DNA from 3 places in the Stenotrophomonas sp. 96582_Sma genome. Region 3 is predicted to be linked to each of the others. Evidence: predicted binding sites of a transcription regulator. Region 3 holds the regulator's gene; each other region holds the start of a gene.
What was found. The regulator FliA, encoded in region 3, starts transcription of late flagellar genes. The targets are predictions, from matches to a motif close to TAAAGTTTNNCNNNCNNNGGCCGATAA.
Positions count from the first base shown of each region.

Region 1: ACZK2R_RS06050 (methyl-accepting chemotaxis protein) is a predicted target of FliA. The motif match lies at 6,592-6,618, and genes of this name have one in related genera.
Region 2: ACZK2R_RS21140 (methyl-accepting chemotaxis protein) is a predicted target of FliA. The motif match lies at 5,377-5,403, and genes of this name have one in related genera.

Region 1 is NZ_CM151122.1:1,302,182-1,312,785, forward strand. Features, by position in the region: gene ACZK2R_RS06025 (catalase) at 1-586, opposite strand, end outside; gene mutS (DNA mismatch repair protein MutS) at 782-3,451, opposite strand; gene ACZK2R_RS06035 (O-antigen ligase family protein) at 3,679-4,956, shown strand; gene ACZK2R_RS06040 (glycosyltransferase) at 4,956-5,948, shown strand; gene ACZK2R_RS06045 (barstar family protein) at 5,977-6,369, opposite strand; gene ACZK2R_RS06050 (methyl-accepting chemotaxis protein) at 6,650-8,872, shown strand; gene ACZK2R_RS06055 (glycine zipper 2TM domain-containing protein) at 9,039-9,407, shown strand; gene ACZK2R_RS06060 (ABC transporter permease) at 9,528-10,604, opposite strand, start outside.
Region 2 is NZ_CM151122.1:4,506,113-4,516,716, forward strand. Features, by position in the region: gene ACZK2R_RS21135 (PepSY domain-containing protein) at 210-2,732, shown strand; gene ACZK2R_RS21140 (methyl-accepting chemotaxis protein) at 2,811-5,348, opposite strand; gene ACZK2R_RS21145 (arylamine N-acetyltransferase family protein) at 5,552-6,391, shown strand; gene ACZK2R_RS21150 (VOC family protein) at 6,400-6,771, opposite strand; gene ACZK2R_RS21155 (response regulator transcription factor) at 6,794-7,432, opposite strand; gene ACZK2R_RS21160 (sensor histidine kinase) at 7,429-8,529, opposite strand; gene ACZK2R_RS21165 (DUF2141 domain-containing protein) at 8,686-9,108, shown strand; gene ACZK2R_RS21170 (carotenoid oxygenase family protein) at 9,134-10,604, shown strand, end outside.
Region 3 is NZ_CM151122.1:2,133,141-2,143,744, forward strand. Features, by position in the region: gene motD (flagellar motor protein MotD) at 1-152, opposite strand, end outside; gene ACZK2R_RS09895 (flagellar motor protein) at 154-894, opposite strand; gene ACZK2R_RS09900 (chemotaxis protein CheA) at 996-2,828, opposite strand; gene ACZK2R_RS09905 (protein phosphatase CheZ) at 2,831-3,436, opposite strand; gene cheY (chemotaxis response regulator CheY) at 3,436-3,828, opposite strand; gene ACZK2R_RS09915 (RNA polymerase sigma factor FliA) at 3,886-4,629, opposite strand; gene ACZK2R_RS09920 (MinD/ParA family ATP-binding protein) at 4,626-5,513, opposite strand; gene flhF (flagellar biosynthesis GTPase FlhF) at 5,500-7,122, opposite strand; gene flhA (flagellar biosynthesis protein FlhA) at 7,268-9,328, opposite strand; gene flhB (flagellar biosynthesis protein FlhB) at 9,373-10,503, opposite strand.

The DNA.
Region 1 (10,604 bases), 830 kb from region 3:
TGCGCAGGTTGGTGTGCGGGTCGCGCTTCACGGCCTTGTTGAGGTCGGCGAACTTGCGCGGGTCGCGCAGGAAGAACACCGGGGTGTTGTTGCCGACCAGGTCCCAGTTGCCTTCTTCGGTGTAGAACTTCAGCGCGAAGCCGCGGATGTCACGTTCGGCGTCGGCGGCGCCACGCTCGCCGGCCACCGTGGTGAAGCGGGCGAACATCTCGGTCTGCTTGCCGACCTTCTCGAACAGCTTGGCGCGGGTGTACTTGCTGATGTCGTGGGTGACGGTGAAGGTGCCGAACGCGCCCGAGCCCTTGGCATGCATGCGGCGCTCGGGAATGATCTCGCGGTTGAGGTTGGCCAGCTTTTCCAGCAGCCACACGTCTTCCATCAGCAGCGGGCCACGCGGGCCGGCGGTCTTGCTGTTCTGGTTGTCCACCACCGGTGCGCCGAAGGCCGTGGTCATCGGCGTGACCGGATCATCGCCGTGCTTCTGCTTGGGCGTGGTGCTCAGCTCGCGCTGCTGCTCGGCGCCCTGCTCCGGCGACGGGGCGGTGTGATACGGGCACTTGGCGTTGTTGTTGTCGGACTGGCTCATCGGCTGGCTCCTGGTGGCGGTGAAGACGTGGGAGAAACATCTTCACTCGACTTTAGCTATGGCCAGATGAAATGAATAATCGAATGATCCATTCAGGTTGATAGATTCTGTCAATTGAAACGCAGAATCGGATTTGCACAGTCTTTCAACAGGCCTCCCGCAAGGCGAGCGGGAGGCCATGGGCGTGCGCTGCGGCTACAGCAGTGCCTTCAACCGGTACAGGGCTTCCAGCGCCTGCTTCGGCGTCAGTTCGTCCGGGTCGATCGCCGCCAGCGCGTCCTGCGCCTTGCTCGACGGTGCTGCGAACAGGCCGAACTGCTGCGGCGCATCCAACGCCTGCGGCGCCAACTCGGCGGCATGGCTTTCACCACCGCGCTGTTCCAGCTCGGCCAGGCGACGCCGTGCCTGTGCCACGGTGGCGCGCGGCAGGCCGGCTAGTGCCGCCACCTGCAGGCCGAAGCTGCGGTTCGCCGGGCCATCCTTTACCGCGTGCATGAACACCAGCGCCTCACCGTGCTCGACGGCATCCAGGTGCACGTTGGCGATGCCGCTGCGGCCACCCTCGTGCTGCTCGTCGGCCAGCGCGGTCAGCTCGAAGTAGTGGGTGGCGAACAGCGTGTAGCAGCGGTTCTGGTAGGCCAGGTGGCGGGCCACCGCGTCGGCCAGCGCCAGGCCATCGTAGGTGGACGTGCCGCGGCCGATCTCGTCCATCAGCACCAGCGAATGGGCGGTGGCGTGATGCAGGATGTAGCTGGTCTCGGCCATCTCGACCATGAAGGTCGACTGCCCGCGGGCGAGGTCGTCACCGGCGCCGATGCGGGTCAGGATGCGGTCGATCGGGCCGATCAGCGCACGGCTGGCCGGCACGAAGCTGCCGATGTGGGCCAGCAGTACGATCAGCGCGTTCTGCCGCATGTAGGTCGATTTACCGCCCATGTTCGGGCCGGTGATGACCAGCATGCGACGGTCCGGATGCAGATCCAGATCATTGGGTTCGAACGGCTGCTCGCGCACCGCCTCGACCACCGGGTGGCGGCCACGCTCGATCTTCAGGCACGGCTCGGCCTGCAGCTCCGGGCGCGCCCAGTCCAGCGCCTGCGCGCGTTCGGCGAAGGCGGCCAGTACGTCCAGTTCGCTCAGCGCGGCGGCGCATTGCTTCAGCGGTTCCAGTTGGCCGCCGAGGGTGTCCAGCAGCTGCTCGTACAGGTACCTCTCGCGCGACAGCGAGCGGTCACGCGCGGACAGCACCTTGTCTTCGAACGCCTTCAGTTCTTCGGTGATGTAGCGCTCGGCATTGGTCAGCGTCTGGCGGCGGGTGTAGTGCACCGGCGCGCGGTCGGACTGGCCCTTGCTGATCTCGATGTAGTAGCCGTGCACGCGGTTGTAGCCCACCTTCAGGGTGGGAATGCCGCTGCTTTCGCGCTCGCGCTGTTCCAGGTCGACCAGGAACTGGTCGGCGTGGGTGGACAGGCGGCGCAGCTCGTCCAGCTCTTCATCGAAGCCATCGGCCAGCACGCCGCCATCGCTCAGCTTCAGCGGCGGCATTTCGGCGATGGCGCTGGCCAGCAGCTGCGCGCACTCGTCGTGTTCGCCCAGCGCCGCATGCAGCGTCTGCAGGCGCGGCGAATCCAGTGGTGCCAGCACCTCGCGCACCGCCGGCAGCAGGCCCAGGCCGTCGCGCAGGGTGGAGAAATCGCGCGGCCGCGCCGAACGCAGCGCGACACGGGTGAGGATGCGTTCCAGGTCACCGAGGCGGCGGAACTGCTCGCGGATGTCCGCATCGCTGCCGCGATCGATCAGGGTTTCCACCGCATGGTGGCGCTGTACGAGCACCTCGCGCAGGCGCAGCGGGCGGTGCAGCCAGCGCCGCAGCAGGCGCCCCCCCATCGGCGTAACCGTGCTGTCGAGCACACCCAGCAGCGTATTGCGGGTGTCGCCATCAACACGCGTATCCAGTTCCAGATGGCGGCGGGTAGCGGCGTTCATCGCGATCGCCTCGCCGGCGGTTTCCATCGCGATCGAGGTCAGGTGCGGCAGGCGCTGCTTCTGGGTTTCCTCGACATAGCCAAGCAGGGCACCGGCCGCAGCGGTGGCGCGCGGCTTGTCGTCGATGCCGAAGCCGCTCAGGTCATGCAGCTTGAAGAAATTCAGCAGCTGGCGGCGGCCGCTGTCGGCATCGAACAGCCACGGCGCGCGGCGACGCACGCCGGTGCGCTGGCGCAGGAACTCCGGCCAGTTCTCCTCGTCGGGCACCAGCAGCTCGGCCGGCTCCAGCCGCGCCAGTTCGGCTTCCAGCGCGTCGTCGGTTTCCACCTCGTTGACCAGGAAGCGGCCGCCGGCCAGGTCGGCCCAGGCCAGGCCGTAGCCCTGCTTGCTGCGCGACAGGGCCATCAGCAGGGTGTCGCGGCGTTCATCCAGCAGCGCCTCGTCGGTGACCGTGCCGGGGGTGACGATGCGCACCACCTTGCGCTCGACCAGGCCCTTGGCCAGCGCCGGGTCGCCGATCTGCTCGCAGATCGCCACCGACTCGCCCAGCGCCACCAGCCGTGCCAGGTAGCCTTCATAGGCATGTACCGGCACGCCGGCCATCGGGATCGGTGCGCCGCCGGAGCTGCCGCGCTGGGTCAGGGTGATGTCGAGCAGGCGCGCCGCCTTGCGGGCGTCGTCATAGAACAGTTCGTAGAAGTCACCCATGCGGAAGAACAGCAGCAGGTCCGGGTAATCGGACTTGGCCGCGAAGAACTGCTTCATCAGCGGGGTGTGTTCCTTGGACGCCTTGGCGTTGCTGGTGTTGTCTTTTGTATCAGTCACTTGGGGCGTTTCGCGTCTTGGGCAGGGCGTCGGGGCGTGGCCATGCGCAGGCATGGCCGGAGAGGACATTAGTGTAGCGACCTGGGGCGGTCGATGATCCGCGGCACCCGCGCTGGGCCCGGGGGCTGTCCGTGTGCCAACGCCTGCGCCCCTGCGCCGGCACTTTGGTTGATTTCCCCAGGGGCCCACGGTAGTGTCAGCCCCGGCGATTTCCGCCAAGCGGCCTCCATGGAAACCGGGGCGACTTATCCCCCGGGCGGGCGTTGATGGAAAGAACAAGCATGACTGCAGCCTGCATGGCCGCCGAACCTCGTTACACCTGGCGTACCGTCCTGCTGAGCATCCTGGTCGCCATCGTTCCGCTTGCCGGCTCCGCACCCTACACCTTGCTGAAGGCGGTGCTGCTGCTGGCCCTGCTGGTCACCGGCGTGGTTCTGATCCGCCGCCAGCCCGATGTCCGCCTGCGCTACCGCATCGCCCGGTTCATCGTGATCGTCTGCTTCCTGCGCCTGGCCTATGCCTTCTACAGCATCCTCTGGCACGGGCTGCGCTGGAACGAGCTGGATCTGCCGGCGCAGACACTGCTCTACCTGGGTACCGCTGCCGTGTTCGCCACTGCGCTGGACTGGCGCCTGATCTGGAAGATCTTCGCCGTGTCCACCCTGGTCTTCGGCGGGTCGTGCATCGTGCAGCACCACGTGATGGGCCTTGAACGCGCGCACGGTTTCAGTGGCGGCGAATGGACCGCCATCGAGTTCACCATGGTGACGCTGTGCATGGCGTTGTTCTCGGTCATCCGGTTGATCCAGCCCAATGTGCATCCGGCCGAACGCTGGCTGCACGGCGTGGCCATCGCCGTTGGCGTCTACGGTTCGATCCTGGCGCAGAGCCGCGGGCCGATCCTGGCGTTCATTCCCGCCATGCTGATGGTGATTGCGGTGCACGTACGGCGCACCCGGCGCTGGCGGGGGGCACTGGCCTTCGTCGGTGCCCTGGTCATTGGCGTGGTCGGTGCCACCTCGGTGCTGAACCATGAGGTGATCCAGCGCTTCGGTGAGGTCAGTGGCGAGATCTCCGGTTTCAACCAGGAAAACGAGGTCGGCTCGGTCCGTGAGCGCATCGCCATGTGGGGCGTGGCGGTCGACGCCTTCGCCGAGCATCCCGTGGCGGGTGTGGGCCTGAACCAGTTCGGTACCTATGCACGTGAGGGCATCGCCCGCGGCGAGGTGTCCGAGTCGATCTTCCGCTACAACCACCCGCACAACGAGTACCTGGAAGCGGCGGTGACCGGTGGCGTGCCGTTGCTGCTGATCATGCTGCTGGTCTTCATCCTGCCCGGCATTCATTTCGTGCGGCGCCTCGGCCACGCCGACGACATCACCGCGATGATCGCCACCGCCGGACTTGCCGTGGTCATCGTCTATGCGCTGTCGGCGTTCACGGACAACGTGTTCTACCGGGCGATGCCCCATTCGTTCTATTTCTACCTGGTGCTGGGCTTCATGCTGGCGACCGCCTTGCCTGCGCGCGACCTGCGCCGGCCAGGGAGTCCCTCCTGATGGCGCATATCCACCTGCTGGCCGCCGACAACCAGCGTGGCCTGTCCCATGACATCCAGGTGATCGAGCGCTCGTTGCAGCAGCTCGGGCACACGGTGACGGTCAGCCGTCTGGACGCGGTGCGCAATGGGGGGGCCTGGAAGCTCCGCGGGATGCGCCTGCGCAGGCTGCTGGCCTCGTGGCTGAGCCTGGGGCGCACGCCGGCCCGGTTCGACATCAACATCTCGCTGGAGCATGTCCGGCCGGCAAGCTTCGGACTGGCCGAGGTCAATCTGTTGATTCCGAATCCGGAATGGGTGTCCGCACGCAGCCTGCGGATCCTGCCGCGGTTCGATGCGTTGTTGACCAAGACCGAAGACGCTACGCGCATCTTCAATGCGCTGGGCATGCGCGCGCTGGAAGTCGGTTTCTGCAGCCGTGACCGCTACGACCCGGCGGTGCCGCGCAGACCGCGCAGCTTCCTGCATGCAGCTGGTACCAGTCGCATGAAGGGCACGGCAACGCTGGTCGAGGTCTGGAAGCGCCATCCGGAGTGGCCCTTGCTGACCATCCTGCGCGGCGGCCCTTCGGACGAAGATGAGGGCGGGGCCGCGAACCTGCGGATCGTCCGCGAGCGCCTGCCCGACCAGGAGGTGCAGCGCCTGCAGAACGAACATGCGTTCCACCTGTGCCTGTCGCAGACCGAAGGCTGGGGCCATTACCTGGTGGAAGCGATGAGCTGCGGGGCGGTGGTGATCACCTGCGACGGCGCGCCGATGAACCAGATGATCGACGACAGCCGCGGCATCCTGGTTGCCGCGCACGAGGGCGAGCCCTGCCATCTGTCCAGGACCTGGCATGTGGATGAGAAGGCGCTGGAACAGGCCGTCGAGCGTGCGCTGGCGATGGATGAGGCCGAGTGGACCCGGCTGGGCGCCAATGCACGCGCATGGCACCTGGCCAGCGAAGTGGCGTTCCCACGCCGGCTGGGCGAGGCCCTGGCCAAGCTTTGAGTTGATGCGGCTGGTTGCTGCAGAGTGCTCAGCCTGGCACCAGGGTGATCTGCGGATGGCTGCCGAAGATCTCCATGACGATCTCGAAGTAGGTCTGTCCCTGGCCAAGTGACAGTGCCGTCAACTGAGCGTGGATGGCCGGACCGTTGAACCTGCCGCCCTGATCGAGTTTCGACTGCAGCCAGGCGCGTGTGGTCTCGCGGCCCAGTGCCTCGCGGCTGTGGGCGATGTCGCGCCACACTACCGTGGCGGTGGCATGACCGGCGAGCGCGCCGTAGCCCCCGTGCAGCAGGTCATCAAGCGCGTCCAGGCTTGCGCCCAGCTGCCAGTCTTCGTCGGCCATGAACACACGATTGATTTCCACGTAGAGGCTGGCGATGTCGTTGATGGACGCGCCTTCGATGTGCAGGATCCGTGTCATCTGCAGACTGTAGCCCTCCGGGGCGACGGTTGTGTCCGGCGCAGATAATCCGGGCCGCGCTGGATGGGGAGGCGTTATTATGGTGTTAATCCTGCGTGATTTTCATCGGACGCTGGCGTGTCAGCGCTATTCGATAAGGATATGGCGCCATTATCGGTCGCCGCATTTTCTGACTGCCTGCACAGTTCCATATATTTGGATCGGTCCATATATAAAGTCCCGTAAAGTTTCCCTCCGCTGCGCCGCCATCGAACGTACGGCCACGATCAAGGGAATTGAGATGCTTGCCTTACGTAATCTCCGTGTGGGATCCCGGCTTGGCGCCGGCTTCGGTCTGCTGCTGCTGTTCATCATGGCCATCGTCGGCCTGGTGCTGTATGGGAATCAGCTGAAATCCGCCCAGTTCGAGAAAGTGGTGGACGTCAACATGGTGAAGATGCGCCTGTTGAATGACATGCTTGATACCAACAACGCGGTGCTGATGCATCGTCGCCTGATGGTGATCAAGCGGGGTGACGAGTTCGACAAGGATTACCAGCGTGCCCAGGAGTTGTCGCGGACCTATGACGGTATCTGGGCCAAGTACATCAAGATTCCGCGTGACGCTACCGGCGATACCCTGGTCGCGCGCATCGAGGCGGCCCGCAAGGCCACCGATGCATCAACCCAGCAATTGCATGAGCGCATGAAGGCGGGGGATTTCGATGGTGCAGCGAAGGAGCTGCTGGCCGAGCACGGATTGGCAACGGCCTGGAATGAATCCATTTCGGCCCTGCTGCGCCACCAGGAAGCACTGACCGAACGCAGCCGCGAAGAGTACCGCGCAACCGAATCGTGGACCGGCACGCTGTCGATCGCGTTCGGGGCACTGAGCCTGTTGCTGGGGACGTTGGCGGCCTGGGCGATCACCCGCAGCCTGACCCGCCCGCTGGAAGGAGCGGTGAAGCTGGCCGACGGCATCGCCAGTGGCCGCCTGGACAGCAGCATCGACGCCACCGGCAACGATGAGGTGACCCAGCTGCTGAAGTCGATGCAGCGCATGCAGGCACAGCTGCAGTCGGTGATGGCGGCACAGGGGGAGCTGGCCCGCCAGCACGATGCCGGCAGCCTCAGCTACCGCATGGACGAGAGCGCGTTCCCCGGTGACTACGGGCGCATGGTGCATGAGACCAATGCGCTGGTTGGATCGCACGTGCAGGTACAGAACCGGCTGATCGAGGTGATGAAACACTACGCACGCGGCGATCTGTCGGTGGACATGGACCCGCTGCCCGGCGAGAAGGCGGCGATCACCCAGGCGATGGACGAAACCAAGTCCAGCCTGTCGGCGATCAACAGCGAGATCCGCCGGTTGGCGACAGCGGCTGCGGCAGGCGACTTCAGCCTGCGCGGCGACGAAGATCGCTTCGCCTATGATTTCCGCGACATGGTGGCTGGGCTCAATCGCCTGATGCAGACCACCGACGAGAACCTGGTGCAGGTCTCGACCCTGCTGCAGGCCATCTCGCGCGGCGACCTGACCGTGCGCATGCAGGGTGATTTCCATGGCGTGTTCGCCCGCATGCGTGATGACTGCAATGCCACCGTCGACCAGCTCAAGCAGATCGTCGGCCGCATCCAGTCCAGCGCCTCCAGCATCAATCTGGCCGCAGGTGAAATCGCTTCGGGCAACACCGACCTGTCGCGGCGTACCGAACAGCAGGCGGCAAACCTGGAAGAAACGGCAGCATCGATGGAGGAACTGACCTCCACCGTGAAGCAGAATGCCGAGCATGCACGGCAGGCCAACCAATTGGCCATCGGCGCGCATGGTGTTGCCTCCCAGGGCGGTGAAGTGGTGGGCCAGGTGGTCACCACGATGTCGGCCATCGAGGCATCGTCGAAGAAAATCGCCGAGATCATCAGCGTCATCGACGGCATCGCCTTCCAGACCAATATCCTCGCGCTGAACGCGGCGGTCGAAGCTGCGCGTGCCGGGGAACAGGGCAGGGGCTTTGCAGTGGTGGCCAGCGAAGTGCGTACGCTGGCGCAGCGCTCGGCGGGGGCGGCCAAGGAGATCAAGGGCCTGATCGAGGATTCGGTTGGCAAGGTCGCCGACGGCTCGGCGCTGGTCCGCCAGGCGGGCACCACGATGGGCGAGATCGTGGCCTCGGTGCAGCGCGTGACCGACATCATGGCCGATATCTCTGCTGCCTCCCAGGAGCAGAGCTCGGGCATCGAACAGGTCAACCAGGCGGTGGTGCAGATGGATGAGACCACGCAGCAGAATGCGGCGCTTGTAGAAGAGGCCAGTGCGGCGGCACGCTCGATGGAGGAGCAGGCCAACCTGCTGGCCGAGGCGGTTTCGGTGTTCCGCACGGGGGCGGTGACCGCTGCCGCCGCGGTGCGCCCGGCGCTGGCAGCCGTGGCGGCATCGGTTGCGCCGGTGCGCCGGCCCGCGGTGCTGTCGCCGCGGATCGAGCCGACGCTGGCCGCCAATGCGGGTGGTTGGGAAGAGTTCTAGAAGAGAGCAAGGCCGGCAGGGAGACGGCGCCCATCGCGACGGCTGGTCGCGATGGGCGCGGATTTTCTTCCTGAACGTGCGATGGCCGATGAAGTGGCGGACACGCGCATTTCACTTCCGGTTGCCAACCGCGGGAGGACACTGGCGCCATACCGGAACTCAGGAGATGGCCATGAAGACCTCGACCCGATTGCTTGTGCTGGGCACCCTGCTGGCAGCTTCGTCGGTGGCCGGCGCGCAGACCTATGGCCCGCGCGATGAGGGACGCAAGTTCAACGACGGCAGCCGCGTGGTCTGCAAGAACGTGGAAGTGCAGCGCAACTCGCGCGATCCGAACCGCATCACGGGTACCGCTACCGGCGCGGTGATCGGCGGCCTGCTCGGCAACCAGGTAGGTGGCGGCAACGGCAAGAAGCTGGCCACCGTGGCAGGCGCCGTTGCAGGTGGTGCGGCCGGTCGCCAGATCCAGGGCAACAGCCAGCAGAAGAACGGCGACCGCGTGGTGGAACGTCGCTGCGAACGCGTCTACCGCTGATTGACCGACCTGGTTGGCCCTTCCACGATGCAGTATCCGAACGCCGGCCTCGCGCCGGCGTTCTTCGTTGCAGGAAAAGGGGACGGAGGGGATTAAGTCGTAATTCCCCAAACCGGCCGCTTACGACTTAATCCCCTCCGTCCCCTTTTTTGCGAGGAGGCGCCAGCTGGCGAGGCTGCCGTAGAGCAGCAGGGCGGTGAGGGTGATCAGTTCGTGGCTGACTTCGGTCAGGCGGGCGTCCATCTGGTTCAGGCGCACCATCAGGTTGATGCCCGAGGTGGTCGGCAGAAGCTGCGCAAGCCAGACCAGCGGTTGTGGCGTCATCACCGCCGGCCACGACAGGTTGGCCAGGAAGAACAGCGGGATCGAGGTGGCGATGATGTACTGGAAGGCGCGTTCGCGGGTTCGGAAGAAGCTGCCGACGAACAGGCCGAAGGCCACGGTGGCGGCGATGAACAAGGTGCCGCCGAGCAGCTGGCCCAATGGGTTGCCGCCGCGCGGATAGTCCTGCACCCAGGCGGTGAAGCCGGCGTAGTAGAACAGGCCGAACAGGCCGATCAGGCCGAAGCCCAGTGCCATGCCGGCCAGCGTCGGCAGGTCGAAGCGCAGGCGCCGGCCGAGCGCGAGACGACGGCCGCCGAGCAGGACGCCGATGCCCATCAGCAGCGTCTGGTGCACGATCAGCTCGGCCACGCCGGGCACGATGGCGCTGCCGTAGCCTTCCTGGGTGTTGTACAGCGGGCGCTGCACCAGGGTCACCGGTGGTGCCTGCGGCGCGCCCATGAAGGCGGCCTGGCCGACCACCGCCTCACGTCCGAACGCACCCAGTGCATCGGCCACGCTGCCCAGCACCCAGCTGGCGCGGCCCAGGTAGGCGCCGTTGCCGAGCAGCACCAGCTTGGCCGGGTGGCCGCGCAGGATGTCGCGCTCCAGGTTGGCCGGGATCAGCACGATGCCTTCGGCATGACCGGCTTCCAGCTGCTGGCGCGCGCTGTTGATGTCCGCAGGCTGCCCGACCACGCGTGCGACCCGCAACGCGTCGAGCTTCCGCAGCAGCTCGCGGCTGGTCGCGCTGTGGTCTTCGTCCACCACCAGTACCGGCAGGTTGCCGGCCACCTGGTGGCGATACGCGGCCGGGTAGAAGAACGAGTACAGGATCACCGCGCCGACCATCACCACGATCGCATAGCGGTCGCA
Region 2 (10,604 bases), 2.4 Mb from region 3:
TCCCCCTCAACCGGACCCACCCCGCCAACCCACGGAAAGCCAGCTTTTGACGTTGACGTTGCTCCGGCTTGTAGCGGGTGCAGGGCTGCAAAGCCCTGCAACAGAACCCTCCTTGACCGTAGCCCGTCCGCCACGGAGAATTCCGCGACTAATTCTCATTTGCTGTTGCGCAGGATGCGGGCGGCAGCCTTCCAGGCCCTCCTCCTTCGATGTTCAAGAACGTCCTGTTCCAACTGCACTGGCTGCTGGGCATCACCGCCGGTGCCGTGCTGGCCGTGATGGGCCTCAGCGGCGCCGTGCTGTCCTTCGAGGATGAACTGCTGCGGGCGGCCAATCCCGGCTTCGCCGAGATCGCCGAGCACCATGCCGACGGCCAGCTTCCGCTTGAACTCAGCGAACTGGTGCCGCTGCTGCAGACCGGCAGTGATCGCCCCCTGCAACGCCTGCGCGTGGATGCCACCGGGCAACGGCCCTCGGTGGCGCGCTTCGCCGGTGGCAAGGAACACTGGGTCTACTTCGATCCGTACACCGGCGAGCGCTTCAGCGCCCTGCGCGGGCAGGCGTTCTTCGATTTCGTCGAGGATCTGCATCGCCACCTCGCCGCCGGCGAGCGCGGCAAATGGATCACCGGCAGTTGTGCCATCGCGCTGCTGTTCTTCACCCTGTCCGGGCTCTACCTGCGCTGGCCGCGGCGCTGGTGGCACTGGCGCAGCTGGCTGGCGGTGGAATGGAAACGCAGCGGCCGTGGCTTCCTGTGGAGCCTGCACTCGGTGGTCGGCACCTGGGTGCTGCTGATCTACCTGATGAGTGCGCTGACCGGCCTCTGGTGGTCGTTCGACTGGTATCGCAGTGCCGCCAACACCCTGCTGGGCGTCGCACCGGCCGCCAAGCACAAGGTCGCCACCGGTGCCGCCCTGAACCTGGAACGCATCGAAGCCACGCTGTACGCACTGCCCGGCGTGCGCACCGGCTACATCGACCTGCGCCTGCCGGAGAAGCCGGGGCAGGCACTGAACGTGCGGGTGATGGCCGGTGATCCGTCGCAGCGCGGCGGCCAGCATGACCGCGCGCATGATCTGCTGCAGCTGGACCCAGGCACGGGGGCCACGCTCGATGCCCGCCCCTATGCGCGCCAGGGCGCCGGCGCGCAGCTGGCCACCAGCGTGTTCGCGCTGCACTCGGGCAGCTACTTCGGCGTGCCCGGGCGTGTCGTGGTGATGCTCAGCAGCCTGGGCATGAGCCTGTTCTTCATCACCGGCTGGATGCTCTACCTGGACCGCCGCCGCAGCCAGCGCGCCGCGCGTGACCTGCGCCAGTCGCTGCCAGCAACGCCTGCCGATGGCGGTGGTACGCCGTGGCTGGTGGTGCATGCCAGCCAGAGTGGACTGGGCGAACAACTGGCATGGCGCGCCGCCGCGCAGCTGCAGGCGTCCGGTCATGCGGTGCAGGTGCTGCCACTGGCCCGCGTCGATGCCGCGCAGCTGGCACGCACCGCGCAGGTGCTGTGGGTACTGAGCACCTTCGGCGACGGCGAGCCACCGGATGCGGCGCGAGGCGCTGCACGACGGCTGATGGCACAGACACTCGACCTGTCAGGCCTGCAGTTTGGACTGCTGGCGCTGGGTGACCGACAGTACCCGCACTACTGCGGCTTCGGTCGCCAGGTTGATGGCTGGCTGCTCGGCAACGGCGCGCGCCCGTTGTTCGACCGCATCGAAGTCGATGCCGCCTCGGTAGCGGCCTTGCGCCAATGGCAGCTGCAGCTGGGCGCGCTGACCGGCATCGTCACCGATGACAGCGTACTGCCAGCGGCCACGCAGATGCATGAGTGGCGGCTGCTCGGCCGCGACCGGCTCAATCCGGGCAGCATCGGTGGTGCCATCTGGCGCATCCGTCTTGCGCCACCGGCCGACGTGCAGTGGCAGGCGGGCGACATCCTGCATATCGCGCCCCGGCACAACGCACGGCACGCCAGCGCCGTGTTGAAGGCACAGGGGTTGGATCCGCTGCAGCCGCTGCTGGTGGACGGCCACCCACGCACCCTGCTGGCGCTGGCCAGTGAACGCGAGCTGCCCGAGGCCGACGCCGCGCTGGCGGTGCAGGATGCCTGCCTGTGGCTGTCCGGATTGCCAACGCTGCCCGGACGCGAATACTCCATCGCCTCCTCCACGAGTGATGAAGTGGTGGAACTGGTGGTGCGCCTGGTGCATGACCTGTCGGGTCGAGCCGGGCTGGGCTCGGGCTGGCTGGCGCTGCATGCCCCGGTCGGTGCCAGCATCGTGGCCCGTGTGCATCGCAACCCCGGTTTCCATCGCATTGGCGGTGTGCCGATGGTGCTGATCGGCAATGGCACCGGCATCGCGGGTCTGCGCAGCCTGTTGCGCGAAGCTGCCCATGCAGGCGAGCACGGGCACTGGCTGCTGTTCGGTGAGCGCCAGCGCGCGCACGACTTCCTGTTCGCCGACGAGATCGAAGCGTGGCAGGCCGATGGCCATCTCGCGCGGGTGGACCTGGCGTTCTCGCGCGATGGCGAAGGTGGTTACGTGCAGGATTGCCTGCATGCCGCCACCGATGCGCTGCGCGAATGGATGCAGCGTGGCGCGGTGATTCATGTCTGCGGCTCGCTGCAGGGCATGGCCGAAGGCGTGGACCAGGTGCTGCGCGCTGCGCTGGGCGATGAGGTTGTGGAAACGCTACTGGAGACCGGGCGCTACCGGCGCGACGTGTACTGAGCCACAAGGGTAGTGCCGGCCGCTGGCCGGCAGGATCATCGACGGTGCCGGCCAGCGGCCGACACTACCGGAGCGGGATCAGGCCGCAGCGCGCGCCTGTGGCATCGACTGCAGACGGAACGCGCCCACGGCTTCTGCCAGGGCATGCACCTGCGCCTGCATCTGCGCGGTCGAGGCCCCCGCCTCTTCCACCAGACTGGCGTTGCGCTGTGTACTGGCTTCCATCTGCACGATGGTCTGGTTCACCTGTGCGATGCCGGCATGCTGGTCCTGCGACGCGCTGCGGATCCCGGCCAGCAGGTCCGCCAGCTGCTGCACGCTGCCGACAATCTCGCCCATCGTGGTGCCAGCCTGCTCGGCCTGCTGGTTGCCCTGCCCGACACGCGCCACCGAATCCTCGATCAATCCCTTGATCTGTTTGGCCGCCTCCGCACTGCGCTGTGCCAGCAGGCGCACTTCGGCAGCCACGACGGCGAAGCTGCGGCCCTGCTCTCCGGCACGCGCCGCTTCCACCGCCGCGTTGAGCGCGAGGATGTTGGTCTGGAAGGCGATGCCATCAATCAGCTGGGTGATGTCACCGATCCGCCGTGAGGCTTCGCTGATGCCATGCATGGTTGCCACCACCTGGCCGACCGCCTCGCCGCCGCGCTGGGCCACTGCCGCCGCGCCCTTGACCAGCGCATCCGCACGGCCAGCGGCGTCAGCATTGCGGCCCACGGTATCGGTCAGCTCGTGCATCGACGCTGCCGTCTCTTCCAGATTGGCCGCCTGCTGCTCGGTGCGCTGCGACAGATCGTGGTGACCGGCAACGATCTCGCCGACACCGGTATCGAGGCTGGACGTGGCCTGCTGGATGCGGGTGACGATGCGGCCCAGTTGCGCGACGGTGGCGTTGGCATCATCGCGCATGCGCGCGAACACGCCCTGCAGTTCACCTTCCATGCGCACGCTGAGGTCACCGCGGGCCAGCGCAGCCAGCAGCGCCTGCAGATCGCCGAGGTTGGCCTCGAAGGTGGCCAGCAAGCGGTTGATGCTGGTGGACAATGTACGTACGAAGCCCTGCTTGCCCTCCAGCGCGATGCGCCCGTGCAGGTCGCCGTGCGCGGCCGCGTCGACCAGGGCCGCAACTTCGGTTTCCAGCAGGGTTTCCAGCGCGCGGCTGCGCCATTCCACCGCCACGCCGAGGAAATGCTCCTCGTCGACAATGGGATTGGCGACCAGCTGATAGCGCACACCGGAATGGCCGATCTCGCGTTCTTCGCGTTGTCGCACGCCAGCCAGGCTGGCCAGCGCCGGATGCAGGCGTACCGCATCGCTGCCCACCAGCTCATCGCTCTGGCGTTCCAGCTGCAGCAGCAGCGCCGGGTTGGCATAGGCCACCAGGCCTTCGGCATCGACCACCATCAGCCCGGTCTGCGCACTGTCCAGCGCCTGGCGCACGCGGGTGTTGCCGCGGGCCACCGCACGCTCGGTCTCGATGCGCGCGCGCAGGCGCTGCTGCATGTCGACCAGGCGCTGGGCCAGCTGGCCGATTTCATCGTTGGCGTTGTAGACGCGCAGGGTGGTGTCGAGGCGGTCGTCGGCGATGTCGCTGGCGAAACGCAGGGTGTCCTGGATCGGCTGGCGCACCGCACGCAGCGCCAGCACCAGGCTGGTGATCAGCACGCCGGCCACCAGCAGCAGGGTCAGTGCGAACAGCACGCTCATCGTGCGCGCGCCGACCTGCTGGCGCGCCTGCGCCCTGGCCAGCGCTGCCACCTGCGCCTGCTGGAAAGCGGCCAGCGCCGGCGCTACGCCCGCGGCGGTATCCAGCAGCGACTGCGCTTCCACATCCAGGCCGACGCGGGCAGCGGTATACCCCAGCAGTGCGCCCTGATAGCCCTCCATCCCGCTGCGCAGGGCGTCCTGCGCATCCGCAGGCAGGCCCGCCAGCGCGAGGTCGAACGGCAGCTTTTCCTCGCTGGCGCGGTCGGCGTGAGTGGAATCACCGTCGAGCAGCAGCAGTGCCTCCTGCCTACGCATCTTCTGCAGGGACAGCGCCAGCGACGGCCGCTGCAGCGCATCCACCTGCACCTGCAGGGTGTCGGCGGCCTGCTGCAGCTGTGCGGCAAGACCGGCATCACCGCGGCCCATTTCATCGACACGTTCAAACAGGGCGGCGACACCCTGCGAGAACGCGTCGGCCGATTCGGTCAGCACCTGCAGCGCCTTGCGCCGGCCGGCGTCCATCGGCATCGCGCGAAGCGCCTGCAGGTCAGCCTGCAGGGCCTTCTGTGTTGCCAGCAACTGGCTGCGGTCAGCATCATCGAAACTGCGTGCATACTGGGTCTGCAGGCGGCGCGCTTCGGCCACCCGCGTGGACAGGCTGGCAGCCAGATCGCTGCCGCGCTGGTAGCTGGCCTGGCCGCGCGCGGCCAGGGCGTTGGCATGGCCAGTCCAGGCGTAGACAGCGGCGATCGCCACCAGGCCCAGACCACAGACCCACAGGGTCGCCTTGAGCTTGTTGGCCACGCTGAGCCGATGCGGCTGCAGCCACAGCAGCAGGCCGGGGGACGCCGAGCGCAACGTGGCAAGACGCGTGCGCAGGGACCGGAGGTGGGGGACAACGGCCGACATGACAGACTCCAGGCGGAAGGACGCACCTGTATCGGCCGGATTCAGAGCAACTTTAGACCTTTCTTCGTCTGCGTCCCGCCGTCGCTGGCGGACGCGGTCTTTGTACCGGGTGCAGGCGACGGGGGCATGACACGGCCGCCGTGCTTGACCTCAACCCCGGTTGGGGGAGCACAGTGGACCTCCCTTCCCCGCCCGGTGCCCCCATGACGACGCTTGATGTCCCCCGCTACCTGCAGCGCCTGCAGCTGGATGCGCCGCCACCACGGACCCTGGCCGGCCTGACCCTGCTGCAGCAGCGCCACAACGCACTGCTGCCCTTCGAAACCCTCAGCTGCCTGCTGCGCGATGCGGTGCCGATCGACCTGGACAGCGTGCAGCGCAAGCTGATTGACGAGCGCCGCGGTGGCTACTGCTTCGAACTCAATGGTGGGTTGCTGGCGCTGCTGCAGGCCTTGGGCTTCGATGCCCAGCCATTGAGCGCGCGCGTACTGCTGGCCGCCCAGGACGGCGAACTGACCGCGCGTACCCATCTGCTGCTGCGCGTGCACGTGGACGGCGATGACTGGCTGGTGGATGCCGGTTTTGGCAGCCTGACCCCGACCGTACCGCTGCGCCTGCATGACCCGCAGCCGCAGGCCACCCCGCACGAACGCTACCTGTTGCAGCGGTTGGAAGACGGCGGAGATTTCATGCTGTCGGCCGAATCCAGCGAGGGCTGGCGGGCGATGTACCGCTTCGATCTGCAGGCGCCGGCGCCGATCGACAACGTGGTGGGCAACTGGTACGTCTGTACCCATCCCGATTCCAGTTTCCCCGGCCAGCTGCGCGCGTCGCTGACCGGGCCGGACTGGCGCTGCACCATCGGCAGCGGCAACTACACCGAGTACCGCCCCGGACAGGCACCGGACAAGCGCCCGCTGCATGATGTGGGTGATGTGCGCGACGTGCTGGAGCAGCGCTTCGGCATCCAGCTGCCGGACGACCCGCGGCTGGATCCAGCGATCAACGACTGGCTGCAGCGCTCGCGCGCCGCGACGCTGTAGAGTCGACGTTACGGCGCTGTGCGCGCCTGCAACGCAATGCGGTTGCCTTCGCTGTCGCGGATCTCGGCCACGCGCCAATCGCCGGCATCGGCCGGTCCGAAGCGCAGCTCGGCTCCGGCCTGCAGCGCACGGTCGAGGCTGGCATCCAGGTCATCGACGCCGATGTAGATGCGCGCGCCCTGTTCGGAAGGCAGATAGTCCGCACCATGCACCAGCGCAATGCTGGCACCGGCGGCCTCATCGGAAAACGGTAGATAGGCCATCCGGCAGTCATGCAGCACGATGGGTTCGTCCACCGCAACCTGCAGCCATCGCTGGTAGAACGTGATGGCCCGGTCCAGGTCACTGGCCGGGATTTCCACATGCAGGATCGGGTTCACTGACATTCCTTGCCACGTCCACTCAGATGATGCGCAGGGTAATCGCCTTCAGCACTGCACGGGTGCGATCGCGGGTGCCCAGCTTGTCGAGTATGGCGGACACGTAGTTCTTCACCGTGCCCTCGGCCAGGAACAGGCTGCGCGCGATCTCCTTGTTGCTGTAGCCCCCGGCCAGCAGGCGCAGGATTGCCACTTCACGTTCGCCGAAGGTATCGGTGGGTGGCGCTTCATCGTGGAAGCGGTAACGCGCGCGCACCGGATCGGTACTGACCGGCAGCAGCAGGGTCTCGCCAGCGGCAACGCGTTCGATGGCCTCGCGCAGGTCGGCCGGCGCGGCATCCTTGAGCAGGAAGCCCTGTGCGCCGGCCTCGCTGGCGCGCAGCAGCAGATCACTTTCATCGAAGGTGGTCAGCAGCAGCCACGGCGTGGCATCCCCGCGCGCGCGCAGCTGGCGCAGTGTCTCGATCCCATCCAGCCCGGGCATGCGGATGTCACTGAGCACCACATCCACGCGCTGCGTATCCAGCGCATCCAGCAGGGCCTGGCCATCCTCGGCCTCCAGCACCACGTCCACGCCCAGCCCCTGTAACAGGGCGCGCAGGCCGGCGCGGACCAGCGCCTGGTCATCGGCCAGCGCCACCCTGATCATGGCGGCACTCATGCCGGCAACCGCGCGGTCAGATGCATGCCGCCCTGCGCCGTTCGGGCCAACTCCAGCCGCCCCTGTACGGCCGCCAGACGCTCGCGCATGCCGGCGATGCCATTGCCCTCGCGGATGCGTTCGGCGCGCTGGCCGTCATCGCGGATATCAATACGCAACTGGGAATCCTCTTCACTGATCGTCAGCCACACGGTGTCTGCATTGCCGTGGCGGGCGGCGTTGGTCAGGGCTTCCTGTACCAGCCGCAGCACGGTCTCGGCCATCAACGGGTCAGCCACGCGCACCCCGTCGCCGATCTGCAGCTGCAGCTTCGGTCGTGGGAAGGGTGCGGCCAGCGCATGCAGCGCGGTGGCCAGATCGAGGCCGCGATCATCGCGCATCGACTGCACCACCTGGCGGATGTCGGCCAGCAACTCGCCGGACAACTGTTCGGCCAGCACCAGCCCATCGCGGCCGGCCAGCGCAGGGTCAGCGGCCAGGGCGCGCAGGTTGAGCCGCATCGCGGTGAGCTTGTGCCCGGCCACATCGTGCACCTCGCGCGCCAGGCGCAGGCGCTCGGCATCGCGTGCGCTGTCGGCCAGCAGCGCGCGGGTGGCCAGCAGGTCGGCGTTGACCCGAGCCAGGTCATCGCGGGCCAGCGCCGTGCTGCGCGCATAGTGCGCGGTCAGCGCGGCGAAGGCCTGGAAACCGCCATACAGCAGCACCACCAGCAGCGGCTGGCTGAAGCCGCTGTGGCGCAGCACGGCGTACACCGCCAGGTTGGCCAGCAGCGCAACGCCCAGCACGAAGCGCGGCGGCCAGTGTTCGGCCAGCTGTGCAACCAGCACCACCAGCAGCACCGGGGCGGTACCGGTACGCGGCTGCAGCGCAACCAGCGCAATCGCCAGCAGCGCCTGCAACACCGCAGCGGCGGCGCGCACGCGGGATGGCATCGACGCCCAGCCGTGCACCACGAACAGCAGCAGGAACACAGCAAGCAACAGCAGGCTCAGCCCGGCGCCACTGCGCTGCACTGCGAACGACAGGCCGACCACCAGCACGGTGATCAGGCCGGCAAGGCTGAGCGGACGCAACAGATGGCGGAACAGGCTGGGCATGGCCAGATGCTGACGGCCGCGCACGCCGGCGGCAATGGGTCCGGCGCAGAAAGTGACTTCTGGCACGTCGAATCGATGACCACTGGCCCTGAACCCGGTGCAGCGCCCCACGCAGACTGGCTCCACACCGCCACACACACTTCCGGAGCCACTGCCATGATCCGCACCGCCCTGCTCAGCACTGCCTTGACTGCCCTGGCCTTGGTCGGCAGTGCCCACGCCGCCGACCTGGCCGTGACCGTGCACGACGTCCGCGCGCAGACCGGCACCCTGCGCGTTGCGCTGGTCGGCAACGCCGCCGCCTGGGACGGCAAGGCCAGGCCCGTGCAGGCCCAGCAGGCGGCGCCCAGCGGCGACAGTGCCCACTTCACGTTCAAGGGCGTGCCGGCCGGCAGCTATGCCGTGCTGCTCACCCACGACGAGAACGACAACGGCAAGCTCGACACCAACCTGGTCGGGATGCCGGTGGAAGGCTACGGCTTCAGCAACAACCCGCAGGTGATGCGCAAGCCGACCTTCGACGAGGCGAGCGTCGACGTGCCGGCCGCCGGCACCGCCATCGACATCACCCTGCGCTGATTCCGCATCCATACCCGAGGCCACCATGGACCGTCGCCGCTTCCTTCGTACCCTGCTCAGCAGCAGTGCCTGTCTGGCCCTGGGCGCCACCGCGCTGCGCAGCGCTCCCGCCTTCGCCGGCGACCCGGCGCGGTTCGCGCAGGGCATGCAGGAACACCCGTGGCTGCTCGGCTGGCGCAGCGTCGGCAGCGAAAGCCTCGGCCCGGCCACCGTGCAGTTGCAGGGAAAGCTGCCGTCAGGCCTGGCCGGTACGCTGTACCGCAACGGCCCGGCCTGGACCGAGCGCGATGGCTTCCGCTACGACCACTGGTTCGACGGCGACGGCATGGTGCATGGCTGGCGCTTCAATGGTGACGGCAGCCTGACCCATCACGGGCGCATGGTCGCCACGCCGAAATTCACCCGTGAACAGAAGGCCGGCCGCTTCCAGTATCCGGCTGCCGGCACCAGCGTTCCCGGTGCGCTGGCAGTTCGAAACAACGACGATGCCAACGTGGCAAACACCTCGGTAACCATGATCAATGGCCGCCTGTTCGCGCTGTGCGAGTCCGGCTCGGCGTTCGAAGTGGATCCCGATTCGCTGCAGACACTGGGTCCGGTGACCTGGCGTCCGGACCTCGCTGCACTGCCGTTCTCGGCGCACCCGCTGCGCGACCGCGACGGCAGCCTCTGGAACTTCGGCTCGATCAGCCTGATGGGGGGCCATGGCCTGCTGGTCTGGCACATCGGTGCGAACGGCCAGCTGCGCAGCGCCAATGTGATCGAAACACCCGAGCATGGCTACCTGCATGCCTTCGCGATGACCGACCAGCACCTGGTGTTCGTGATGATGCCGTTCGATTTCACCGGCGCAGGCAGCAGCTTCTTCGAGCGAATGCAGTTCGCGCCTCAGCGTCCTGTGCGCATCGCGGTGGTCGCCAAGGATGCGCCGGACAAGGCGCAATGGTTCGAGGCCCCGTTCGCGGCGATCTACCACTTCGGCGACGCGTTCACCCGCGATGGCGGCATCGTGCTGCGCGCAGTTCGCCACGACGACATCAATGAGGCGCGCTCGCCGATGAAGGAAGCGATGGCCGGTGATGGCGCACACGCTGCCAACAGTGGCGCCAGCCTGGTCGAGCTGCATCTGGACCTGCGTCGTGGCCAGGCCCGCTGGCAGATGTTGGGCATCAGCGCAGTGGAGTTCCCGTTGTTCGACCCGCGCTCGGCGAACACACGTGGCGCACGGCTGTATGCGCCGACCATCGACGGCACGGCCAATGCGCCGTACTTCAACGCCGTGGCCGCGTTCGACATCGAGCACGGGCGCCGCCAGCTGTGGAACTATGGCCCGGACATCATGGCCGAAGAGCATGTGTTCGTACCGCGCCCGGGCAGCCGCAACGCCGATGATGGCTGGCTGATCGGCACCCTGCTTGACCCGGTGAACAAGCGCAGCGGTCTGGCGGTGCTCGATGCCCGCCACCTGGACGACGGTCCGCTGGCACAGGCCTGGC
Region 3 (10,604 bases):
GCGTCGGCCATGATCCGGTACTTGCCTTCGTTCACCGAGGAAATCGCGTACATGACCACGAAGAAGGCGAGCAGCAGCGTCATCAGGTCGGCATAGGGGATCGCCCATGCTTCGTGGTTGGCGTGCTCTTCGTGGTGCTTGCGGCGGGCCATGTCAGTGCAGGAAGCCGGAGAGGTTGGTTTCGATGTTGCGCGGGTTTTCGCCCTGGGCGATCGAGATCAGGCCTTCAATGACCATTTCGCGGTCGCGGGTGTTGTGCGAGATCACACTCTTGAGCTTGGCGGCCACCGGCAGGAACAGCAGGTTGGCCGAGGCGATGCCGTAGATGGTGGCGGTGAACGCTGCGGCGATGCCGTGGCCGAGCTTGCTCGGGTCGGCCAGGTTCTTCATCACCGCGATCAGGCCAAGCACGGCACCGATGATGCCCAGCGTCGGTGCATAGATGCCCATCGCTTCGAAGACCTTGGCACCGGCCTGGTCCTGGTGTTCCTGGCTGCCCAGTTCGATTTCCAGCATGTGCCGCATCGATTCGGGTTCGACGCCGTCCACCAGCAGCTGCAGGCCCTTGCGCAGGAACGGGTCCTGCTGTGCTTCCACCTGCGATTCCAGGCCCAGCAGGCCCTGGCGGCGGGCGATGTTGCTCCACTCGACGATCTGCTGGATCAGTTCGCGGCGATCGCTGTGCGGCGGGCGCACGACCCAGCGTACGATCTTGAAGGCATGCTTGAACACCGCCGGCGAGGTATGCAGCAGGATCGCGGCGACGGTGCCGACGATGACGATCACGAACGCCGCAGGCGACCACAACGACGCCAGGCCGGCGCCCTTGAGGATGCTGCCGCCGACCAGCGAGGCCAGGGCGAGAAAGAGTCCAATGAGGCTGAGTCTATCCATGGTTCCGGTATCGGCGTGTATGAATGGGACTTGAGACACCGGTAGATCGCGTACAGACGGTGGTCACAGTTTTCGGGGCGCCGGGCATGGCCCGGTGGGGTTCATCGCAGCCCGTCCACGTCCAGGATCAGCGCCATGCGACCATCGCCGATCAAGGTTGCACCGGCATAACCGCGCAGGCCGCGCAGCGCTTTCGGCAGCGGCTTGATGACCACTTCCTCACGCCCGCGTACCTGGTCCACGACCAGCCCGAAGCGCGCTTCGCCAGCCTGCAGCACCACGATGGTCAGCAGCGGCGAGGCGGCCGGCGTCACATCCAGCCACTGGCGCAGATCGACCAGCGGCAGCGTGTGCGAGCGGCGGTCGAGCACGGCACGGCCATCGAACCAGCCCAGCGAGGTGCGCGGCGCGTGCAGCACTTCCATCACGCGGGCCAGCGGCAGCGCATAGACGTCCTCGCCGGCCTGCACCAGCAGGGTCGGCAGGATCGCCAGGGTCAGCGGCACGCGGATCAGGAAGCGGCTGCCACGGCCCAGTTCCGACTGGATCTGGATCTGGCCGCTCAGTTCGCGGATGCGTGACTGCACCACGTCCATGCCGACGCCACGACCGGAGATGTCGGTGACCTGCTGCTTGGTCGAGAAGCCGGGCAGGAACACCAGGTGCAGGCACTCCTCGCTGCTCAGGCGCGCGGCGGCTTCCGGATCGATCAGGCCCTTCTCGCGCGCCTTGGCACGCAGCTTTTCCGGGTCGATGCCGGCGCCATCGTCCTGCACCTCGATGCTGACGTAGTCGCCTTCCTGCTGTGCGGACAGGCGCACATGGCCCATCCGTGGCTTGCCCTGTGCCTCGCGCAGGTCGGGCATTTCCACGCCATGGTCGATGGCGTTGCGGACCAGGTGCACCAGCGGGTCGGCCAGCGCTTCCACCAAGTTGCGGTCGAGCTCGGTCTCGGCGCCGATCAGTTCCAGGTCCACTTCCTTCTTCAGCGAGCGGGCGACGTCGCGGGCAACCTTGGGGAAGCGCGAGAACACCTTGCCCACCGGCTGCATGCGGGTGCGCATCACTGCCGACTGCAGGCGGGCGGTGGCGATATCCAGAGTGGACACGGCCCGGTCCAGCTCTTCATCGCGCAGGCGTGCACGCAGGGTCTTGAGCCGATTGCGTGACAGCACCAGTTCGCCGATCAGGTTGACGATCGCGTCCAGGCGCTTGGTGTCCACGCGCACGGTATGTTCGGCCTCGGCCAGCGGCTTGGCGGCCGGCTTCGCCACCGGTGCCGGTGCGGCGACCGGGCGCGGCGCTGCGATCGGTGCCGGTGCCACCACGGCCGCAGGCTTGGTGCCCGGTGCCGCGCCACCGTGCAGCTGGTCGAGCAGGGCTTCGAACTCGTCTTCGCTGATCAGTCCGTCGTCGGCCTTCTTCGCTGGCGCGACCGCGGTCGGCGCGTTGCCACCATGCAGTTGGTCGAGCAGAGCCTCGAATTCGTCGTCGGTGATCAGGTCGCTGCCACCCGCGGTGGGTGCTGCTGCGGCGGCGGGTGCAGCCACGGCACCGCCGTGCACGTCGAACTGTGCGATCAGGTCCGGCGGCGCATAGCCCGGCTCGGTGCCGGAGGAAACCGCGTCCAGCATCGACTGCAGGTAGTCCAGCGATTGCTGGGCCGCGTCGAAGTGGTGGGCCTGCAGCACGGCCTGGCCGGCACGTGCGGCGCCCAGCGCCTCTTCAGCGGCATGGCACAGCTCGACCATGGCGGTGACGCCGAGGAAGCCGGCGCCGCCCTTGAGCGTGTGGTAGCCGCGGAACACCGCGTTGAGCTGGTCGCTGTCCTGCGGTGCCTGCTCCAGCGACACCAGCTGTTCGCCGAGGCGATCCAGGATCTCCTGCGCCTCGATGATGAAATCGGCAGTGATGTCGTCGGATACCGCGCTCATGCTTACAGCCCCAGATCCGACAACAGGTCGTCGGCGTCGTTCTGCGAGACCGCGTGGCGGTCCAGTCCCTTCAGTGCCGGCCCGGCCAGTTCCGGGTCGGTGCGATGCTGTTCCGGCGGCAGGCCGAGCGCGCCGAAGCCTTCGTGCACGCGGCGGACGATGCCGACCACGCGACGGATGATCTGCCCGGTCAGGTCCTGGTAGCTCTGGGTCAGGGCGATCTCGGTCAGGTTGTGGCGGATGCGCTCGAGCTGCGCGTCCTGGCCCGGCTGCAGGCCTTCGGCGCGCAGCTGTTCGGTCAGGCTGCGGCATTCCTCGGCCAGGTCCAGGGTGCGGTGCGTGGCCTGTTCTGTCATCGCCACCACGTGGTCCAGTCGCGCGCAGGCGTCGTCCAGTTCGCCGGCTTCGCTCGGCACGGTCGGCAGTTCGCCCAGCGCCTGCCCCAGCTCGCGGGCCAGCCGCGAGAGGCCGCTCATCATCGGCTGCGTGCGCAGCGCGACCAGCCCATCGATGCGCTGCCGCCAGGCGGCCTCGTCACCGGACTCGAGTGCGTCCAGGGCCTCCTGCAGGCGCAGGGCGAGGGCGTTCTTGTCGACCGTGGTATCCATCAGGCGCTGGCCGCCAGGCGTTCGAAGATCTTGCCGAGCTTCTCTTCCAGCGTCTGCGCGGTGAACGGCTTGATGATGTAGCCGTTCACGCCGCTCTGGGCGGCTTCGATGATCTGCTCGCGCTTGGCTTCTGCCGTGACCATCAGCACCGGCAGGGTCTTCAGCTTGGCATCGGCACGGATGGCCTTGAGCAGCTCGATGCCGGTCATCACCGGCATGTTCCAGTCGGTGACCACGAAATCGAACGGCTGGCTCTGCAGCAGCGACAGCGCGGCATGCCCGTCCTCGGCTTCGGCGGTATTGGTGAAGCCCAGATCGCCCAGCAGGTTCTTGACGATTCGACGCATGGTCGAGAAGTCGTCGACGATCAGGATGCGCATGTTCTTGTTCAAAGCAGAATTCCTTTGTTGTTCATTCCGGACGGCCGGGGGCAGCCGCCTCGGGGATGTTCATTCTTCGAGGCCTGCGTCGGCAGCCTCGAACAGCTTCAGCCGGCCACGCAGGCGCAGTACCGCCTGGCCGTGGATCTGGCAGACCCGCGACTCGCTCACGCCGAGCACCGCGCCGATCTCCTTCAGGTTCAGTTCCTGCTCGTAGTACAGCGAGAGCACCAGTTGTTCGCGCTCGGGCAGGTGGCCGATGGCCTTGCCCAGCTCGCGACCGAACTCACCGCGCTCCAGTACCTGCTGCGGGGTCGGCCCGCCCTGGGCGACGGTGTCCAGCTCGCCCTGGTCCTCGATGCGCGATTCCAGGCTCAGCACCTGGCCACGTGCAGCGTCTTCCATCAGCCGCAGGTACTCAGGCAGCGGCATCTCCATCGCGGCGGCCACTTCAGTGGCGCTGGCGGCACGGCCACTGCTCTGTTCCAGGCGGCGGATGGTGGCGGCGGCATCACGTGCACGGCGGTGCACCGAGCGCGGGACCCAGTCACCACGGCGGATCTCGTCGATCATCGAACCACGGATGCGGATCGAGGCGTAGGTCTCGAAAGAAGCACCCTGGTCGGCGTCATAGCTGCGCGAGGCTTCGATCAGGCCCATCATGCCGGCCTGGATCAGGTCGTCGACCTCGACGCTGGCCGGCAGGCGCGCGGCCAGGTGGTGGGCGATGCGCCGCACCAGGTCCGAATGCTGGGCGATGACTTCGTTTGCCGCCGAGCGCTGCACTTCCCTGTACTGGGCTGCGCCTTTCATGCCGTCACCCCACGCTGCTTGAGGATGCGTTCGAGGAAGAACTCGACGCCGCCACGCGGTTCGGTCGGCGCCTGCCAGCGCGCGGTACGGCGCGCGATCTCGGTGATCGCCAGCGCCGCCGGGCTGGACGGATAGGCCTTCACCACCGGCTGCTGGCGCTGCACCGACAGGCGCAGCCAGTCATCCTGCGGCACGCAGCCGAGGTAGTTCAGCGAGACATCGGCAAGGAACTTCTCGCAGACGCGGGTCAGCTTTTCGTACAGCACGCGGCCCTCGTTCGGGTCGCGCACCATGTTGGCCACCACCTGGATGCGGTCCACGCCGCGCTCGCGCGACAGCACCTTGATCAGTGCGTAGGCGTCGGTGATCGAGGCCGGCTCGTCACAGACCACCACCACGGTGTCCTGTGCGGCCTGGCAGAAGGTCAGCACGCCATCGGTGATGCCCGCGGCAGTGTCCACCACCATGATGTCCAGCTCGCGCTCCAGCTCGGAGAACACGTTGACCAGGCCAACGTGCTCAGCCGGGGCCAGCTCGGCCATGTGCCGGCGGCCGGATGCGGCCGGGACCACCAGTACGCCGTTCGGGCCTTCGACGATGACGTCGTCCAGCGAACAGCGCCCGGCGACCAGGTCGGCCAGGGTAAAGGTGGGGTTCAGGCCCAGGATCACGTCGATGTTGGCCAGGCCGAGGTCGGCGTCCAGCAGCAGCGTGCGCTTGCCCATGCCAGCCAGGGCCACGGCCAGGTTGGCCGACACATTCGTCTTGCCCACGCCGCCCTTGCCGCCAGTGACCGCAATGGTGCGCACAGGGCCGAGCGGCTCGCTGCGGGTGGCCGACAGCGGGAAGGTCTTGGTCAGCTTGGCGTACTCACGCGACGGCATGGTTCAACTCCGGGTTGCAGGGCATATCGGCCGCGCGGCGCAAATCTTCAAGGCGAAGTACAAGATTGGCTGCACTGGCCCGGTGCAGGTCCTCCGGGACGTCCTGGCCATCGGTCACCCAGGTGATCGGCAGGGCATGGTCCACGGCCACCGACAGGGCGTTGCCGAAGCGGCCGGTCTCGTCCAGCTTGCTCAGTACCAGGCCCTGCAGGTTGGCGGCGCCGAAGCGGCGGACCACCTCGTCCATGTCGCCGAAGCTGGTGTTGGCCGGCAGCACCAGCAGGGTGCGGACCTGGCGGGCGGCACGCAGCCACTGCAGCTGGGCGGCCAGGGCGCGGTCGCGCGGGCCCAGGCCGGCGGTGTCGATCAGCACCAGCTTGTAGTCCTTCAGGCGTTCCAGCAGCTGGTCCAGGTCGGTGCCGCTGTTGGCCTCGTGCACCGCGATGCCGAGCTGGCGGCCGTAGCCGTACAGCTGCTCGCGGGCACCGATGCGGGTGGTGTCGGTGGTGACCAGGGCCACGTCACGCGGCGCGTGCTTCTCGGCGAAGCGCGAGGCCAGCTTGGCGATGGTGGTGGTCTTGCCGGCGCCGGTCGGTCCGACCAGTGCGATCACACCACCTTCTTCCAGCGGGTCGACCGGGGCGATCGGCAGCTTGCGCGAAATCAGCCCCAGCATCAGGCCGCGGCCTCGATGGGCCTCGGTCTCCAGCGGGATCTGCATGGCCACGTCGCGGGCCAGGCCGGCATCGAAGCCATACTCGTCCATCAGGTCCAGCGCGGTGGCGCGCACCGGGCAGCCGCGCAGGCGCTCGTCGGTGAAGCGGTTCATCTCGCGCTCGATCACATGGCGCATGCCGGCCACTTCCTGGCGCAGCTGGCGGATCTCGGCGTCGTCCTGGGCCACCAGGGTCAGTGCCGGGGCTGGGGCCAGCACGGGGGCAGCGCCGGTTTCGTCGCTGGCTTCGACCGGTGCCGGTTCGCTGGCGACGATCCCGGGTTGCGCTTCGGTCACGGCAGCGGTAGGCAGCGGCGGCGGCTGCACGGCCGACGCCGCGCATTCGTGATGCGTCTCGTGCGGCGGGTCGATCTGGAAGCGGGCGCGGTTGGCCGGTGCGGCGGTGCTGGGCGCCGGTGCGACGATGGCTTCGGCGAACGGAGCGAAGGGCTGATCCGGCAGCGCCGGTTCGTTGACGGCGGCGCGTGCCAGGGTGGCGGCGAAGCCGGTGCTGCCGCGGGTCGGCACGATCTCGTCGGCGCTGTCCAGGGTGCGGCCGGTGGCGCCGACCGCAGCGCGGGCGAGGGCAGCCACGGCCGAGGTGGTTGCGGCGACCGGTTCCGGTGCCGGGGTGTTGCTGCGGCGGCGGGTGACCGCGGCGATCACCGCGTCGGCGGCGGTGCGCGGCTTCGGCGCCGGCGGCGGAGCGATGTCACGACGCGAGGCTTCCAGTGCACGCTGCACGGCGCTCTCGTCGTAGTTGGCGGCGGCGACGATCTCGATGCCTTCCTCGATCCGGCGGTTGGACAGGATCACGGCGTCAGGACCATGTTCCTTGCGCACCAGGTTCATGGCCGAGCGCATGTCGGCGGCGACGAATCGTTTGATTTTCATGCTGTGGTCACGGGACGAAGACGGCGGGGTGGCGGTCGGAGAACTCGGGTGGTCGGTGGTCTGCACGGTGCGGGTTCCCCTTGGTATCTGTCTGTTGCGTTGGTTCGAAAGTGGTGTCTGTTTTCTGGCGCATCGGAGGGCGGCGTCAGCTGATCGTTCCGACCAGCTTCAGGCGCTTGTCCTCCGGCACCTCGCTGTAGGCCAGGACCGACAGCGACGGAACGCTGTGGCGGACCAGGCGGGCCAGCGCGGCACGCACCGGGCCAGGTACCAGCACGACCGCGGGCTCGTTGCGGGCTTCCTGCTTGCTGACACATTCGGCCAGGCTCTGGTGCAGTCGCTCAGCGAGTCCGGGTTCCAGCGCGGCGCCGTTGCCCTGCGTGGACTCCTGCAAGACACGTTCCAATTGTGGGTTGAGCGTGAACACCGGCAGCTCCGCCGACATTCCGGCGATCTCCTGCACGATGAAACGACCCAGCGCGGTGCGCACCGCGGCGGTCAGTACGGCCGGGTCCTGGCTGTTCGGAGCGTGTTCGACCAGTGCTTCGGCGATCTTGCGCAGCTGGCGGATTGGAATGCGCTCGACCAGCAGGTTCTGCAACACGCGCACCACCGCCGACAGCGGCAGCGCCTTCGGCGTCAGATCTTCGACGAGCTTGGGCGCGCTCTTGGCCAGGTTGGCCAGCAGGTGCTGCACTTCCTCGTGGCCGAGCAGCTCGGGCGCGTGTTCGCGGATCAGGTGCGACAGATGGGTGGCGACCACGGTGGCCGGATCGACCACGGTGTAGCCCAGCGTTTCGGCCTGGGCACGCTGGTGCGGTTGGATCCAGGTCGCGTCCAGGCCGAACGCGGGGTCCTTGCCGGCGATGCCTTCCAGCGCGCCGAGCGCGCTGCCCGGGTCCAGTGCCAGCTCGCGGTCCGGATGGATCTCGGCGGTGGCCACCGGTACGCCGTGCACCAGCACGCGGTAGCCGTTGGCCGGCAGTTCCAGGTTGTCGCGGATGTGCACCGACGGGATCAGGAAGCCGACGTCCTGGGTCAGCTTGCGCCGCACGCCCTTGATGCGTGCCATCAGTTCGCCGCCCTGGCTGCTGTCCACCAGCGGAATCAGCCGGTAGCCGACCTCCAGGCCCAGCGGATCGACCGGGCGCAGTTCGTCCCAGCTCAGTTCGGCAGTCGGAGCCGGCGCGGCCGGGCGGCCGAGTGCGTTGAGCGCGGCAGCGTCATTGCCTGCGGCTGCCGGATCGGTGGCCGCGGCCTTGCCCTTGCGGTAGACCTTCCAGGCGATGAAGCCGAGGATCGCGGACAGTGTCAGGAAAGCGACGTTGGGCATGCCCGGCACCAGGCCGACCACGCCGATGATGCCGGCGGTGATCGCCAGCGCGCGGTACTGGCCGAACACCTGGCCGGTCATGGCCTGGGCCATGTCCTGCGAACGCGAGGCGCGGGTGACCAGCATGGCCACGGCGCTGGAGACCAGCAGCGCCGGCAGCTGCGCCACCAGGCCATCACCAATCGACAGCAGGGTGTAGGTGGCAGCGGCATCGCCGAACGGCATGCCATGCTGCAGCACGCCTACGGCCAGGCCGCCGAGCATGTTGATGAACAGGATCAGGATGCCGGCGATGGCATCGCCGCGGATGAACTTGCTGGCACCGTCCATCGCGCCGTAGAAATCGGCTTCCTCGCGGACTTCCTCGCGGCGCAGCTTGGCTTCTTCACGCGTCAGCAAACCGGCGTTGAGGTCGGCGTCGATCGCCATCTGCTTGCCGGGCATCGCGTCGAGGATGAAGCGCGCGGTCACTTCCGAGACGCGGCCGGCGCCCTTGGTGATGACCACGAAGTTGATGATGGTCAGGATCGCGAACACCACGATGCCGACCGCGTAGTTGCCGCCGATCACGAATTCGCCGAAGGCAGCGATGACCTTGCCCGCGGCGTCATGGCCGTTCTGGCCGTTCAGCAGGATCACGCGGGTGGAGGCGACGTTCAGCGCCAGCCGCAGCATGGTGGTGATCAGCAGCACGATCGGGAAGATCGTGAAGTCCAGCGGGCGCTTCACGTAGACCACCGCCAGCAGCACCATCAGCGAGATGGCGATGTTGAAGGTGAACAGCGCATCGAGCACCGGCGCGGCCAGCGGCACCACGACCATGGCCAGCAGGGCCAGCACGATCAGCGGTGCGCCAAGGCCCTGGCGGATCATTTCCAGCGCGCGGCGGGTGTTGAAACCGGTGGAGGGCTGGGCGCTCACGGGCGGCCTCCCTTGCCGAATTCATCCACCTGGATGTGCGGGGCGTCCGGCATCGGGCCAGTGCGCCAGGCGCGCAGCTGGTAGACGTAGGACAGGACCTGGGCGACGGCCGAATACAGTCTCACGGGGATTTCCTTTCCGAGTTGGCCTTCCCGATACAAGGCGCGTGCCAAAGGCGGGGCGGAGACGATCGCCACCTTGTTGCCGTCGGCCACTTCACGGATGCGCAGGGCGGTCTCATCCACACCCAGGGCGACCACTTTGGGGGCGTTCATGGCGCCGCCCTCGTACTTCAGGGCCACCGCGTAGTGGGTGGGGTTGACTACCACCACGTCGGCAGTGGGCACCGCCTCCATCATCCGGCGGTTGGCCATCTGCTGCTGCAGCTGGCGGATGCGGCCCTTGACCTCGGGGCTGCCCTCGCTTTCCTTCATTTCCCGGCGCAGCTCTTCACGGGTCATCTTCAGCTTGCGCATCCAGTTCCAGCGCTGGTAGGGCGCATCGATGGCAGCCAGCACCAGCATCGCGCCGGCGGTGGCCAGCAGCAGGCGCAGGGTGAAGCCGAGGCCGTCGGTGATGGCGGTCTCCAGCGGGTGGTGGATCAGCCCGCGCAGGGTGTCGAAGCCGGTCCACACCACCAGCCCGGCGGCAACGCCGACAAAAGCCACGCGCAACAACGACTTGGTGAACTCGGCGATGGCTTCCGGGCCATACAGGCGCTTGAGCCCGCTCATCGGGTTCATGCGGTTGAAGTCGGGCATCATCGCCTTCTGCGACCAGCGCAGGCCGCCCATCACCAGCGGGGCGACGAAGCTGGCCAGCAGGCAGACCAGCACCAGCGGCGCGATCACCAGCATGAACTGCAGCAGCAGGTCGCCGAAGTGGCCGAACAGCGCCTTCGGGTTCTGCCGCAGGCTCTGCTCTGGGCTGAGTGCATGCTTCATCCAGGCGCTTGCACCACGGCCGATCGAGCCGCTCATGGCCATCACCGCCAGTACACCGGCGCCGAACACGGCGGCCGTGCCGAGCTCGCGCGAGCGCGGCAGGTTGCCCTGTTCACGGGCGTCGCGCAGGCGTTTTTCGGTAGGTTGTTCGGTCTTTTCGCCGGCGGATTCGTTCTCGGACATCACGGGCACTGCGGCAGGGGATGCCGGGGTGCGTGCAAGAACCGTTCCGTGATGGGTTCATGTGCCAACCAAGGTTGGCATCTACCAGAGCAGGTGCAGGT